2 regions of the Kurthia sp. Dielmo genome follow, and region 1 is predicted to be linked to the other one. Evidence: riboswitches for the same ligand, from Rfam matches in the RefSeq annotation. Region 1 holds a riboswitch; the other holds the start of a gene.
What was found. Region 1 has a riboswitch for lysine ahead of KTHG_RS12910 (transporter substrate-binding domain-containing protein). Riboswitches for the same ligand answer to the same signal wherever they lie in the genome.
Positions count from the first base shown of each region.

Region 2: linked by a shared signal. The riboswitch ahead of KTHG_RS19870 (amino acid permease) and the one ahead of KTHG_RS12910 (transporter substrate-binding domain-containing protein) in region 1 are both predicted to bind lysine.

Region 1 is NZ_HE578959.1:351,870-359,482, reverse strand. It holds gene KTHG_RS12915 (hypothetical protein) at 128-2,746, shown strand; lysine riboswitch at 2,898-3,085, shown strand; gene KTHG_RS12910 (transporter substrate-binding domain-containing protein) at 3,199-4,038, shown strand; gene KTHG_RS12905 (amino acid ABC transporter permease) at 4,061-4,846, shown strand; gene KTHG_RS12900 (amino acid ABC transporter ATP-binding protein) at 4,859-5,590, shown strand; gene KTHG_RS12895 (hypothetical protein) at 5,681-6,121, shown strand; gene KTHG_RS12890 (SH3 domain-containing protein) at 6,385-7,152, opposite strand; gene KTHG_RS12885 (hypothetical protein) at 7,409-7,613, shown strand, end outside.
Region 2 is NZ_HE578966.1:47,042-54,654, forward strand. It holds gene KTHG_RS19855 (glycosyltransferase family 2 protein) at 1-351, shown strand, start outside; gene KTHG_RS19860 (hypothetical protein) at 364-3,192, shown strand; gene KTHG_RS21995 (hypothetical protein) at 3,237-3,521, shown strand; gene KTHG_RS19865 (CynX/NimT family MFS transporter) at 4,315-5,520, opposite strand; lysine riboswitch at 5,701-5,879, shown strand; gene KTHG_RS19870 (amino acid permease) at 6,002-7,453, shown strand.

The sequences.
Region 1 (7,613 bases):
TATCTATTAATAAAATAAGTATTAAAGACTATCTATTGTATGGAACCTTGTCATCTTGTCCGCAAATAGAGAATATTTTACAATAAAATAAAATATTAAATCTTATACAAAATAGGGAGGTGTTTTTATGAAATGGAAAAGACTCATCGCTTCTACCATTTTAGCCTTTATGATGTCATCAGCAATCACCTTACAGCCTGTGCAAGCTGCAACGTACCAATTGAAAAATGGTGTATTGATTGATGCAACGACGAAAAAAGTAGTAAAAGGATATGCATTCTACAAAGGAAAATTGTATAAGGACGGCAAATTAAATAAAGGATATGTTTATTGGAATAACAAATTGTATCGTAATAGTGTATTAAATACGGGCTATGCCATTGTTGGCGAAGGAAATTTAATGCGTCTTTATTATGATACACAGCTAAAAAGTGGTACGAAAAAAGCGCGTAATAATACACTTCTATTTAAAAATGGCTTTTTAGCGCAAGGGAATGTACAGACAAAGGACTTACAGTATTTATATGTGGATGGTCGTTTAAGTAGCGCGGATGAAAAGGTATATCAAAAAGCGGGCCTCTACTATTTATATGAAAAAGGCCATTTATCGACAGGTGAAAAAATGGATGCTACAAAGCAGTATTTATTTAAAGATGGCAAGTTAGATACTGCGGCACCGACACAACTAAGAGATGGTCATTTATTTGTAGAGGGTCGTGCACCACAAGGAAGCTATCTATATGAAGGAACACTTTATTTTTATGGTAAGGTAAGCCAAGAATTAACGGATTATAAAGGCCTTTACTATTATAAGGACGGCAAGCTTGCGGATGGTGATGCGAGCCCGTACCCAGTGAAATTCAATCAAGGCGTGCCTATAGTGACGATTGACTCGGTTTCGATGCTTGATTTGAATCGTCTTCAAGTGCTTGGAGAAGATACGAGTTGGTTATTGAAAGAGCAAATTCGGGTGAATGGGAAAAACGTAAAAGGCAAAGGTTATATACAAAGTGAAGAGGATAATTCTGTTTGGTTATTGAATACACCTGTAGCACTTGATGAAGACATTGCCATTCAAATTGGTAATCAAAGCTTTACGTTAAACTATGATTTAACGCAGGCGAGTTTAGCACTTGCGAATGATACATTTGAGCCGGGTGAGGAAAATACGTTGGCGTTGCAGATTGGTGCTACTCAAAAGAGTGTCAAGGAGTGGAAAGGAGCGGGCTATGATATAAAATTTACAGCACAGCAAGCAATCTTTCCGGAAGGCACCACCTCGACAACAGGGGAACTTGCTACGACGAACAAAGGGGTGTACCCACTTCATGTAAGTGTCGAGAAGAATGGTAAGAAGCGCGAGCTAGATACGAAAATTCGTTTTACTGCTTACAATCCAAAAGAGGAAGTAGCAACAGATGAAATTTATCTAAAAGTTCGACAAGATTACTACAACTATCAAATGACACCAACTAAAACATTAGTTGTCGGTGAACTAGGCTATGTTTCTACTGCACAGTTTGCTAACCCAGGGCTCCGTGTGAATGGTGCAAATCTAACCTATACAAGCTCGGATACGTCTGTTATTTCATTCCGTGACGAGGATCTACAGGACGCTAGTAGTGAAGATTCACTGCCTATTATTGCACCACATTTAGTAGCGAAAAAGGCAGGGAAAGCAAAAATCACAGTCAAGGCTGGGAACTATATGCAATCCTTTACAGTGAATGTGGTGGATAGTAAGCGGAAACTAACAACGATTACGGCACCGAAAACGTATAAGGCCTATATAGAGAAGGATATTAACCCACTCGCTGTTTCAGGGCTTCGTGCAACACAAAAAGACCAATACGGAGACCCTTATTACAAGGCTACAAATAAATCGATCATTCAGTATCCAAAGACAATCTCATTCCGCTACGCACCGATAAAAACATTTACAGGCGCTGAAGTGTATACGTCATTAACGCCAATTACTGCCGGTCAAAAAGGAACGATTTATTATAAAAATGCGAGTGGGAAAACACTTGCACAGACAGTACTGACGACGAGTAAGCTTCCAGCAAAGGCGGAAATCGACTTTAATAATTTAAATGATTTAACATGGCACTATGAAGATGTGAATGGAAAATACGCGGGTGAGGTACCAAAAGCAGATGTTAGTGGCTATAAAGTACGCTATAATCCAGCGATGCTATCGATTGATGGTGGGACAACTGGTGAGTATACGATTGGACGTATTAACTATGCACCAGTGACATTTTTACGAAATGGCTATACAACGGTTTATATTTACGATAAAAATGATAAATTAATTCGTACGCGAACAATTTATAGCCCGGCAACGAGACCGGCAATTACAAGCATTGATACAAAAGATGTACCCACATTAACAGCTCCGGCAACAATCGGCTATAAGGATGTACTTTATACGTCAGAGGAAGCCGGGAAAGATCCAAAAGTAGAACGCTTTACACTATCTCAAAATAGTAATGCGACGGTTCGAATGACTCAAAAAGCGCGTGAATGGGCAGATGCAGAGGAATATGAAAATACCGTTCAAGCAGGTGATTTGTATTTGGACTATGATGAAAATGGCAAATTTTCAACAGGGGATAGACCGGTTCTAACAGTAACAGCAGACAATGCTACAGACTATGCCCTCAATAAATGGCAAATCAACGAAAAAGATACAATCTATATTCGCTATGGTAATGTCATTGAAAAAGAAATAAAAATTAATTAAATACGAAGGAATGAAGTCATTTATGTGCATGATTAGGTCGTAAATACCGAAATTGTTTAGAAAAATAAAAATATTATGACAAATTATATTGACATAAAAACAACATTCCTGTATATTTAGTCTCATAAATTAGAATAAATGCCTCACAGCTTCGTGAGGTAGAGGCGCGATAAGTCAAGATACAATCGATGAGCTAGAGAAGAGTTATGAAACGATTGATGAGGGACTATCGCCGAAGTGCATGACGATTTCTCAACATCATGTGCTGGGTCTGCAGTGAACAATTGCAGGACTGTCTCGCTTGAGTTTCCACCTTAAGTGAGTTGTGCTATCTCAATTTGGAATGTTGTGAGGATTCTGGGACTAAAGATAATTTAGGGGCCTGAGTTTACCTCAGGTCCTTTTTTGTTTAGTCCTAATAACTAATTAATGACAAAAAAGGAGAGAGTAGGATGAAGAAAACAGGATGGTTAGTAGGCTTAATGCTTGTACTCGTTCTTGCGTTAGCAGGATGTGGCGCTTCAGATTCTGATAAGTCAGAATCTTCTGGTGATTCAAAGGATACATTTACAGTAGGGATGGAGGCAGGTTATCCACCATTTAACTGGACACAACAGGACGATTCAAATGGCGCCGTGAAAATTAAAGATGGTTCTGAGTATGCGGGTGGTTACGATGTTGCGATCGCACAAAAGGTAGCAGATAAATTAGGTAAGGAATTAGTTATTGTGAAAACAGAATGGGATGGACTTGTTCCCGCATTAACTTCAGGTAAGATTGATGCGATTGTAGCAGGTATGTCGCCAACAAAAGAGCGTTTAAAAACAATTGATTTCTCAGATGTGTATTACACATCTAACCTTGTAATGGTTGTGAAAAAAGGTAGTAAATATGAAAATGCTACGTCATTAGCAGATTTCAGCGGTGCTAAAATCACTGCACAATTAAATACATTCCATTATTCAGTAATTGATCAAATTAATGGTGTGAAAAAGCAATCTGCCATGGATAACTTTCCGGCAATGCGTGTAGCACTAGAGTCAGGTAAAATTGATGGTTACGTTTCAGAGCGTCCAGAAGGTGTATCTGCAGCAGCCGCAAACGATAATTTTGCAATGGTTGAATTTACAGATGGCTTTAAAACAAGTAAAGAGGATACAGCAATTGCAGTTGGCTTACAGCAAGGCAGTGATTTAAAGGCAAAAGTAAACGAGGCGTTAAAAGAAATCTCTGAAGACGATCGTACGAAGCTAATGGATGAAGCAATTGCAAATCAACCAGCAGCAAAATAGTTGCTTGTGAGGAGGAATATTGATGAGTTTAGATTGGTTTATAACCATTATTACGAATAACTGGCCGATGCTTTTACGAGGCGCTTGGATGACCCTAGTTATTTCAACACTCGGGACACTTATTGGCGCATTAATCGGTTTGATTATTGGCGTCATTAATACAACTCCGAAAGCACAAAAGGGCGGTCAAAAAACATTTTTAGCGATTGTAAATGGCTTATTACGTGTCTATGTGGAATTCTTCCGTGGTACACCGATGATTGTACAGGCCATGGTTATTTTCTACGGCACACCGCTTATCATGCAATGGCTTAAAGCAACAATTGGTACGGATTTCGGCTTTAATGGCGATATGAATGCGACATTTGCTGCAGTCGTCATTGTGTCATTAAATACAGGTGCCTATATGGCGGAGATTGTACGAGGCGGCATTATTAGTGTCGATAGGGGACAATTTGAAGCGGCACGCGCAATGGGGATGAATCATTGGACGACGATGACATCTGTTGTGTTACCACAGGTGCTGCGTAATATCTTACCGGCAACGGGTAATCAATATATTATGAATATTAAAGATACGTCGGTATTAAATGTCATTACCGTAAATGAGCTGTTCTTCCAAACAAAAACGATTGCGGGTGCGAACTTCCGTTACTTCGAATCATTCTTCATCGCGTGTATTATTTATTTAATTATGACACTGACAGCGACACAGGTGCTTCGTTTCTTCGAGCGTCGTTTAGAAGGCAAGGCCAATTATCAAATGCTTGATGAAGCGGGCATTATGCGTCCGAAATCACGCGAGTAAAGGAGAGAGAGTATGGGAAACGTTATTGATATTCAGCATCTATCAAAATCCTTTGGTTCGCATGAAGTTTTAAAGGACATTAACTTTTCTGTTGAAAAAGGAGAGGTCGTAACGGTTATTGGTTCATCAGGCTCTGGTAAATCAACATTACTTCGCTGTATTAACCTACTTGAAATACCTTCAGGTGGCGAAATTATTTATCACGGTGAAAATATTTTACAAAAGAAAAATTTGAATGATTACCGTAAGCATATGGGCATGGTATTCCAGCAGTTCAATTTATTTAATAACTGGGATGTTTTAAATAACTGTACTGTAGGGCAAAAGAAAATTCTGAAGCGTTCAAAAGCGGAGGCCGAAGAAATTGCGTTGAACTATTTGAAGGTTGTTGGCATGGATCGCTATGTGAAGGCGCGTCCTCACCAACTATCAGGTGGTCAAAAGCAACGTGTAGCAATTGCGCGTGCGTTATCGATGTCACCAGATGCACTTTTATTTGATGAACCAACATCTGCGCTAGATCCAGAAATGGTCGGTGAAGTGTTACGTGTCATGAAGGAGCTTGCACAGTCGGGATTAACGATGATTATCGTGACACATGAAATGGAATTTGCACGCGAAATTTCAGATCGAATTGTTTTTATGGATAAGGGGTTAATTGTAGAAGAAGGCTCACCGGATGAGTTATTTAATAATCCAAAGCATGAGCGGACAAAAGCCTTTTTACAACGTGCACTCAAATAAATCATGAAGAAGCTGTCTTTTTGGACAGCTTCTTTTTTGTGCAGCATGTATACGATTTCGTGCTATGCTAGATTTGGAGGGGACATAGCGATGAAAAAGTATAAGGTATTGCTTCTCATCTGTTTCACACTATTATTGGTGGCTTGTGCAGATGAAAAAGTGTCTGTTAAAAAAGATGTGACAATGAGTGCGGTCAATGAGCAAGAATATGAGGAGCTAGGCACTGTCCAACTAGATGAAAAACCAGCAAGAGAAGCGCTTCAAAAAGTATCATTGTCATTAACGATTGAAAACTTTGAGCAATTACAGAATGCGAAATTAGCTGTCGATGATAATGCACGTGCATTGTTTGGTAAAAGCTATTGGTTTGGGTCGTATACATTGAATGAGCATCACTATGAGGCTGTATTTTATGTGCAACTTGATAAAGAGACAATTCAACAGCAACTAGAGGACATCAACTATAAGGTGACCTGGGAATATCGCGGGGATACAAAGCAACAAGTGGGGGATTTTGGAGCGAAGAAATAATCGAAAGCTCATCTCCACTGTAGTGTAACCGGATGGCAGTCATTTTGTATAGATAAGGTTTCTGAGAAATCATTCGTTTTTATCGGGCATTTTTTTATAATCGACGCTTTTGTAACGGGTTTTTAAATAAAGAGGCTGGGACATACGTGTAAAAATAATCTCTCATAGGAGCATAAGAAAAACCGGAATCGCGCTGTGGCACGGTTCCGGTTTTTCGTTGTGAACGCTAAAAAAGGAAAATGACGTGTTTTGTCCGAGTCTCTTTATTTTGTGTTAGGAAATACTAAGGTCACATATTGTGCCGAAACATATGCAGGTTTGCCCTTATAAATAATTTTATACCATTCAACAGCGGCATCTTTTTTATACGCTGTAGCGAATTTAACTTTTTCGCCCTTTTGAAGTGTGCCTAAAATCGTACTTGTCACACTTGGCTCTTGACGAACTTTCAATGTCACTGTGCCGATATTACGAACAACGCCCGTTTTTGTTGTGGCAACTTCTTTCTTTGTAAAGGTAATATGCTTCGCCTCAACATAACCAACCTTTCCTTTATAAAGAACTTGGAAGAAAGTATCCTTTGATGCTGCTGTGTAGTTTTGTGTCAACTGAACAGTGGCACCTTCCTTGAGTGTGCCACGCTTTTTACCCTTTGCTGAAGCACTTGCACGTACGCTCAGTTTCGCTTTCGAGACATAGCCTTTTTTTACAACCTTTAATGCGGGTGTAGTGGTCGGCTTTTCAGACGTCACATATTGTCCATATACATAAACAATTTCACCATCTAATAATACGCGATACCACGATTTCTTTGAGCCATCAATAACTTGCAGTTCAGTATTTTTTGCAAGTGTTGTGACAATACTTGAAGTAGTGTTCGGTGCAGTACGTGCATAGACCCCATGATTGGTATACATGACCTTCGTTTCAAACGCTACCGCCGTCTCAGCATTTGCTGTTGTCGGTAAAGAAAGCGTAGAAGCGGTAAGTCCTGTTGCTAGTGCATAAATTAAAAAAGATTGTCGATTCATACATATACCTCCTAAAATATTAATTATAATGACCTATTTATATTTTACTATCTATATCTACCATAAATTATTTAGTGGAAATAGCTTACTATGCAATAATCTGTGAATATCTATCTGTTTATATTGATAAAACTACTACTCGCCAGTCTATATAAAATAAAAAAACTGTTCACTAAATATACACAGCGTTCATGATTGTCGCCAGTCCTTTCTATACTTTAAAATAAAGTTACATTGATAAAGGATGGTGGCTCGTATGGAGTATACAAGTGACGCGTTACATAAAATTTGGGATGTCGGACAGCTTTATCGTTTGAAATCAGGTGAGGTTCAAGCCTATTTAGCGTACAAAAAAATTGAAAAAACGTATAAAGAATCTTTTCGCGAAAAAGCACTTGCTCTAATACCTAAAGCTTCGAAACAGCAGTTACAATTACTTGATTTGACAATCGAATGGGAGC
Region 2 (7,613 bases), on a different contig from region 1:
GCCTTTCCGTATTTCTTATTTATCGAATGCTTAGGACCGATTATCGAATTTGCGGGCTACTTATATGTGATTTTCGCCTTTTTCACAGGTGGTGTGTATTTAGAGTTTGCGTTGTTATTACTCTTATTATTCGTTATCAATGGCGCACTATTTTCGATGGTATCTGTCATTATGGAGTCATGGCTAATGAAGCGTTACATATCAGTAAAAGATATTTGGCGCTTATTCGTCTTAGCCATCACTGAAATCTTTTGGTATAAACCATGTACATTATGGTTCCGTCTACTCGGCTTGTGGAATTATGCTCGCGGTAAAAGTAGCTGGGGCGAAATGGTTCGAAAAGGCTTATAAGGGGATGCGACGATGAAAAAATTACTGATTATTTTTGGTGCGGCCATAGCGCTTTTACTTGTGATTTTTGGGGGCTGGCAATTGAAAAGTGACCAAAAACTCTCGATTGCGATTATCGATAAAACAGTTGCAACGACAGAGTATCAAGAGCATCAGGGGTTAAACTGGCTATTAAAAGCAGAGAAATATGTAAATGATAAGGGAGAACCGTATGCCCTAACAGATTACTTTGGCTATCATCCTGAGCAGGACCAGCCTGTAGGGAAACTCCCGACATCATATGACGATACGAATTTGATTTATATTGCAGATACATATGGTGTCTATGAGGAGAAGCAAGGACAGGCTAAGCCGAAAAAGCTCGATGGTGGGCTGACGATGGATGAATGGAATGCGGTTTTTAAACGTCTTGAAGATGATAAGGCGGTTACGCTTGTAACGGAATTTAATACACTCGCATCGCCAACAACGACCGAGGTACGTGAGCATATGAGCAGTGTACTTGGCATTCATTCGTCTGGCTGGATTGGCCGTCATTTTAATGAGTTATCACTCGACAATCCGGATATGCCGAGCTGGTTAAAGAACGAAAAGAATTGGCCGTATAGTGGCGCTGGCTTTGTGCTTGTGAATGAGGAACAAGAGAAATACTTTATTCTCAAGGATGACAAGGATGTGGCTAGTAAACTTACGGTGAAGTACACCGAAGCGGGTCAAAAAGCATTTGATTTAACAGAGTCCGTCGCATTTAATGGCTGGTTTGATATTGTTGAAAGTGAATCAGCAGAAGCGACACTCGCAAACTTCCACTGGGATTTAACGGATTCAGGGAAGCAGTTAATGAAAGAACATGGTGTGCCAACAAAATTTGTCGCTGTTAATAAAATGACGATGAACAATGCGACAGCGTATTACTTTGCGGGGCAATTCAATGTAACACCGTCTGTGCCGAATTACTATCAATTCCTTGGTGTGGAGACATTGAATAGTTGGATTAGTCATTTTAGTAAGGAAACGGGCTTCTACTGGGATGCATATGTACCGATGATGAAAAAGGTACTCGCCCAAACGACCGCACAAAAAAATAAAAAGGTAGCGGCCCTCAAAAAACCAAAGGAAGTTCAATATGTGTCGCGCATTCATGACAATGGTATGCAGGTGCAAGTGAATGGAAAATGGCAGTCAATGAAAATTCAAGGCGTCAATGTAGGGATGGGAAAACCCGGTACGTTCCCTGGACAGGCAGCGATTACGGAAAATGAATATTATAAATGGTTCCAAGATATTGGTAAGCTTGGCTCCAATACGATGCGTGTTTATACGGTGCAACCACCAGGGTTTTATAATGCATTGAAGCGTTATAACGAAGCACACGAACAAAAGCTTTATTTGCTGCATGGTACGTGGATTGATGAGGAACGAATTGTTCATAAGGGTAATGTCTTTGACAAGCAGGCGACAACGGAGTTCCGTGATGAAATTCGCCACATCGTCGATATTCTTCATGGCAATGAAATGATTGCTTATAAAAAGGGGCATGCAACAGGGGCCTATACAGCCGATGTGTCAGAGTATGTCATCGGTTGGGTGCTTGGTATTGAGTGGGACCCAGTGATGGTGAAGTCAACGAATAAGAAAAACAAAGCAGTTGGCGACTATAAAGGCACATATGTATATACAAAGGGTGCATCGCCATTTGAACATTGGATTGCTGAAAATCTAGATTATGTCGCAAAATATGAAAAAGATAAGTATAACTGGGTTCGTCCACTAAGCTTCACAAACTGGGTGACGACAGATCTACTGGAGCATCCTGAGGAGCCTGATCCAGAGGAGGACTTAGTATCCGTCAATCCGAATGTTATTCATTTAAAAGGGGACGTAACGAAAACACAGCAATTCGCAAGCTATCATGTGTATCCGTATTATCCTGAATCGCTGAATTACCAATACAATGATTATATCGATTTTCGTGGCAAGAAAAATAACTATGCAGCATATTTAAAGGATTTACATGCAGCACATGATATGCCGGTGTTAATCGCAGAGTTTGGGATTCCATCATCACGAGGGAAAACGCATAATAACGTCAATGGTTGGAATCAGGGGCATATGTCTGAAACTGCACAGGGCGAGACACTCGTTCATTTATTCGAAGATATTTTACATGAGGATATGATGGGCGGCTTAATCTTTACCTGGCAGGATGAATGGTTTAAGCGGACGTGGAATACGATGGATTTAGATGACCCAGATCGTCGTCCATTTTGGTCAAATGCACAGACGAGTGAGCAGCAATTTGGCTTATTGAGCTTTGATGTATTAAAGGTGAAGGTCGATGGGGATGATCGTGACTGGGAAGGCGCAAAGACCATGTATGAGTCAAGTGGGCCAATCAAGTCACTCATGATGCAGCATGATGAGCGCTATGTGTATTATAAAATTCAAATGAGTGCTGATGCGAAGGGGTATCCGATGCTCATGCTTGATACGAAGCAGACGCAAGGTAATACAAAGATTAATAACTATAAGTTGAAAACTGAAAATGGACTCGAGTTTATCGCACCGTTAAAATCAGCGAAAAATGCTCGTCTACTTGTCGATACACAGTATGATATTTATGCACTGTATTACGGCAAATACGATCCAGAAAATATTACGTATCATCCTGAAAAAAATACAGGAAATTTTACGAAAATTAATTATGTACTAAGCAATGAACTAAACATCCCAACAACGAAAGAAAAATCCCATTCGTTGGGTATGAAACGGGCAAATTACTTGAAGGCAATGCGAATCCTGAAGCAGAAGACTATAATTCTCTTGTTGATTTTAATATAAATGAAGAAGAGCATTTTATTGAGCTACGTGTGCCGTGGATGCTCATGAGTTTCTCAGACCCAAGTTTGAAGGAAGTAATTGGCGATATTGATAAGCCAGATTATAAGGCACGTGAAAAGGTAGACGGCATTCACGTAGGTGTTGCCTTTATGAATGATGAGGACAAAGTTGTCCAAACGTTGCCAGCAAAAAAAGGCAATACGATTAGTCCGTTCAAACAATATACATGGGCAAACTGGGAGCAGCCGAACTCGATTTATCGTCTGAAACCATCCTACTACATGGTACAGGATGCCTTTATGAAAAATGAACAAGCCTTTGTGAAATAACGAAATGAGGCTTTGACATACGTGTAGAAATCAGCTCTCATATGAGCATAAGAAAAACCGGAATCGCGCGGTGGCGCGGTTCCGGTTTTTCATTGCGAACGCAAAAGAACATGACATGTTTTGCCCCAGGCTCATTTTTTTATGCACTGTCAGAAATCATTGATTGCCTCAAGGAGCGGGTTTTGGCTACGACATATTTCTAAATAAGTGCCAAACTACGTCTATTTTCGTACGTAAAAAGAGAGTTTTAATAAGCATCATGCAGAAAGCTGTCAACGAAAATTTTTATTTGCGATTTTTTCATAGATGTTTATTATTTTTAAGATATGAAAAAGGCCCGTTTTCGGTTGTTTTCGGCAAAAACAGGTGTTTTCAGGCTCTCCGAGGGTTGTTTTTGCACGAAAAATCGGATTTGGTCAGTCTAGCATGTCATTTATTGAAATGAATCAAAAATGCGCCATGCAGCACGTTTTTTCTAAGTGAAAGAGAACCCTTAGAGGCCGAAAATAGACCCGAACTCGTGAAAAATGGGCTGAAAACGTCCCTTCTTTGTCCGGTTTTGATAAGATGCTGTACAAAGTTATTGTACGTATCAACCGAAAAAAACATAATTATTTGATATGAAATGCTATTTGGACAAATGATTAGCGTTTCACTAGGTTCATATACATAGCGCTGACACTTATTAAAAAATAAGTCGTATGCAAAAGACGCTTTCTAGCAGGATGTGGCTTTTTAAATAAATGATTCGAAATAAAAAATGGTGTGACATTTAAACGTCACACCGCATGTATTAATCATTTGTTACATACCGATCTTTCGCGCTCGCATAGGAGAAGAAGAATAAAATAATCGCAACGGCTAAGTAAACAAAGTTCGCGCTATGGAAGCCACCAGCGTAATCATGTACGAAGCCGTATAATACCGGACCGGTTGCGGCTAATAAATAACCGATGGATTGCCCGAAGCCAGATAGCTCCGCTGCCTCGTAGGCGTTACGTGCCCGAACAGAGAAGAACATCATACAAATACCAAACGATGCACCACCCGCAAGCCCTAGAAAAATCATCCACAACCATGTGAGGCTCGTCCATTCAAGTAAGAGACCACCAAAACCGATTAAATAAAACAGTGAAAACATCACAACAAGTGGGCGCTGGTCGCGTGTACGGCCTGCTAAAATGGGAATGATAAAGGTCATCGGAATTTGTGAAAATTGTAGTACAGAGAACATTGCACCCGATGCACTCGCACTCATTCCTTGCTCGGTAAGCATTGCCGGAACCCATGCGACGGTCGTATAAAATAAAAATGACTGAAAGCCCATCGCAAAGGTCAAAGCCCATGTCAGTGGATATTGCCAAATTTTCTTTTTCGGTGGCTTACCTGAAAGATTGGCTGCATTTACATGATCCGTCTTTTTCGTTTGTGGTAGCCACACGATAATCGCAATAATGATAAAAACAAGCCAAATGGATAGCGTGCCTTGCCAGCCAAGTGCTGTGGTTGCGATTGGATAGCTTACACCTGCTGCTAGACTTGCTGTTACATTCATCGAAACGGTAAAAATGGCTGTCAGTAGCCCGATTTGAAGCGGGAAGCGAAGCTTAATGATGCTTGGCATCAATACATTACTAAATGCAATACCGATACCGATTAGCACTGTGCCGATGTAGAGCATCGTGCTACTGCCAAGCGAGCGTAAAATAACGCCGATTGCTAAAATGAACATCGCAATAAATAAAGTACGCTCGATGCCAATTCGGCGAGATACCTTTGGAACGATTGGTGAGACGACGGCAAATGCTAGAAGCGGAATCGTCGTAATGAAGCCTGCTATAACATTTGAAATATGTAGGTTATCACGTAAAATTTCGACAATTGGGCCGACTGATGTTATCGGGGAGCGCATCGTAAAGGAAATACAAACGATGCCTAGTACGAATAACCAGGTCGCCTTCGTCCATTTGCGTGAAGTTTCAAAATGTGATTGTTCCATATTCCTCCTCCTATTCCTGAATTGAACTAAGCGTAACAGGTTCGACAAGTAAAGTATAGAAACAAATTATTAGAGGATTACATAAGTTTTAATGTCAATTAAGTCTTGAAGTGAATTGTGTTTTATATTAGAATGAAACGAGTATTAAAAAGAATATTGCAATGCCTCATCCAGCAAAAAAGGTGAGGTAGAGGTCGCGAACGTTATTAGTATCATTTTCGAGATGAGAAAGCATTACTGACAAAATGAGAAAGGAACGTTTGCCGAAGTATTTCAAATGCTTTTATCATTTGAATGCTGGGGCTGTCGCTTAATAGGTGCAGAACTGTCACGTAACAACGTGTTGAGCTATCTTTAATCTAAGTTTGGTGGGACTACTGTATACATACAACCCATTTTAGAGAAAGTTCTAGAATGGGTTTTTTTATTCAGAAAAACCACTGTTAGACCTTGATACGCAATAGGAAAAGAGGAAATTTTTATGAGCAACAATACAGAACAGCTCGAGTTGAGCCGTGGTCTTAAATCGCGCCATATCACGATGATTTCGCTTGGTGGTACGATTGGGACAGGTTTATTACTAGCAAGTGGGAACTCGATTGCACAGGCAGGTCCTGGTGGCGCACTTTTAGCTTATGCCTTAATTGGTGTGATGGTGTACTTCTTAATGACCGGCCTTGGTGAAATGTCGGCTTACATGCCAGTATCATCTACGAGCACATACGCAACACGTTTTATTGATCCATCACTTGGATTCGCATTAGGTTGGAACTATTGGTATAACTGGGCAGTAACAATCGCGGCAGAAGTAGCGGCCGTAGCACTTGTTATGAAATATTGGTTCCCAGATACACCTTCATATATTTGGAGTGCTGCATTCCTTATTATTATTTTCTTACTGAACTATTTATCAGTAAACACATTTGGTGAAAGTGAATATTGGTTTGCCTTTATTAAAGTCGCAACGATCATCATTTTCTTAATCGTATCATTTTTAATGATCTTTGGTATTATCGGTGGGAAAGCACCGGTTGGCTTCACAAACTTCTTTGAAGGTGACGGTCCATTCCACGGTGGTTTCTTCGCAATACTAGGTATTTTCCTAGCAGCAGGGTTCTCATTCCAAGGGACAGAATTACTTGGTGCGACTGCTGGTGAAGCAAAAGATCCTGAAAAAACAATTCCAAAAGCCGTGAAATCTATTTTCTGGCGTATTTTATTATTCTATATTCTAGCGTTATTCGCGATTGGTTTATTATTACCTTACACAGACCCTCGCTTAGTGAATGCTGATGACAATGTAGCGATTAGCCCATTCACATTAGTATTTGAAAATGCGGGTATTGCATTTGCGGCAACATTAATGAATGCGGTTGTGTTAACAGCGATTTTATCAGCAGGTAACTCTGGCTTATACGCATCATCACGTACATTATGGCAGTTAGCAAAAGACGGCTTAGCGCCAAAAATCTTCTTAAAATTAAATCGTAAAGGCGTGCCAGTAGCTGCATTAGTATTAACGGTATTAGTAGCCTGCCTAGCGTTCCTAACATCATTCTTCGGAACAGGTGAAGTATATATGTGGTTGTTATCTTCATCTGGCATGTGTGGCTTTATCGCTTGGATTGGGATGGCCGCAAGTCATTACCGCTTCCGTCGCGCATATATCGCACAAGGAAAAGATTTAAATGATTTACCATATCGTTCTGGCTGGTACCCATTTGGTCCGATTTTCGCCTTTATTTTATGTGCGATTATTTTAGTCGGCCAAGTTCAAGACTTTATGGGTGGCGACATCGACTGGGTAGGAATGACGGTTTCATACATTAGTGTACCGATTTTCTTACTATTATGGATTGGCTATAAAGTGAAACACAAAACAAAAGTATACAAACTACAAGATGTTGATTTAGAAACGGATCATCGTCAGTAGCTAAAAAAAAGAGTCGCATTGCGGCTCTTTTTTTGTTCGTAAAACGATATAAAACGAAAAACTTTTCATATCATAAAATTGACGTTGTATACAAAAATGAGAAAAATGTTCGTGAAACAGCTAAAAAAACGTGCATGAGTAAAAGAATGTTAAGAAATTA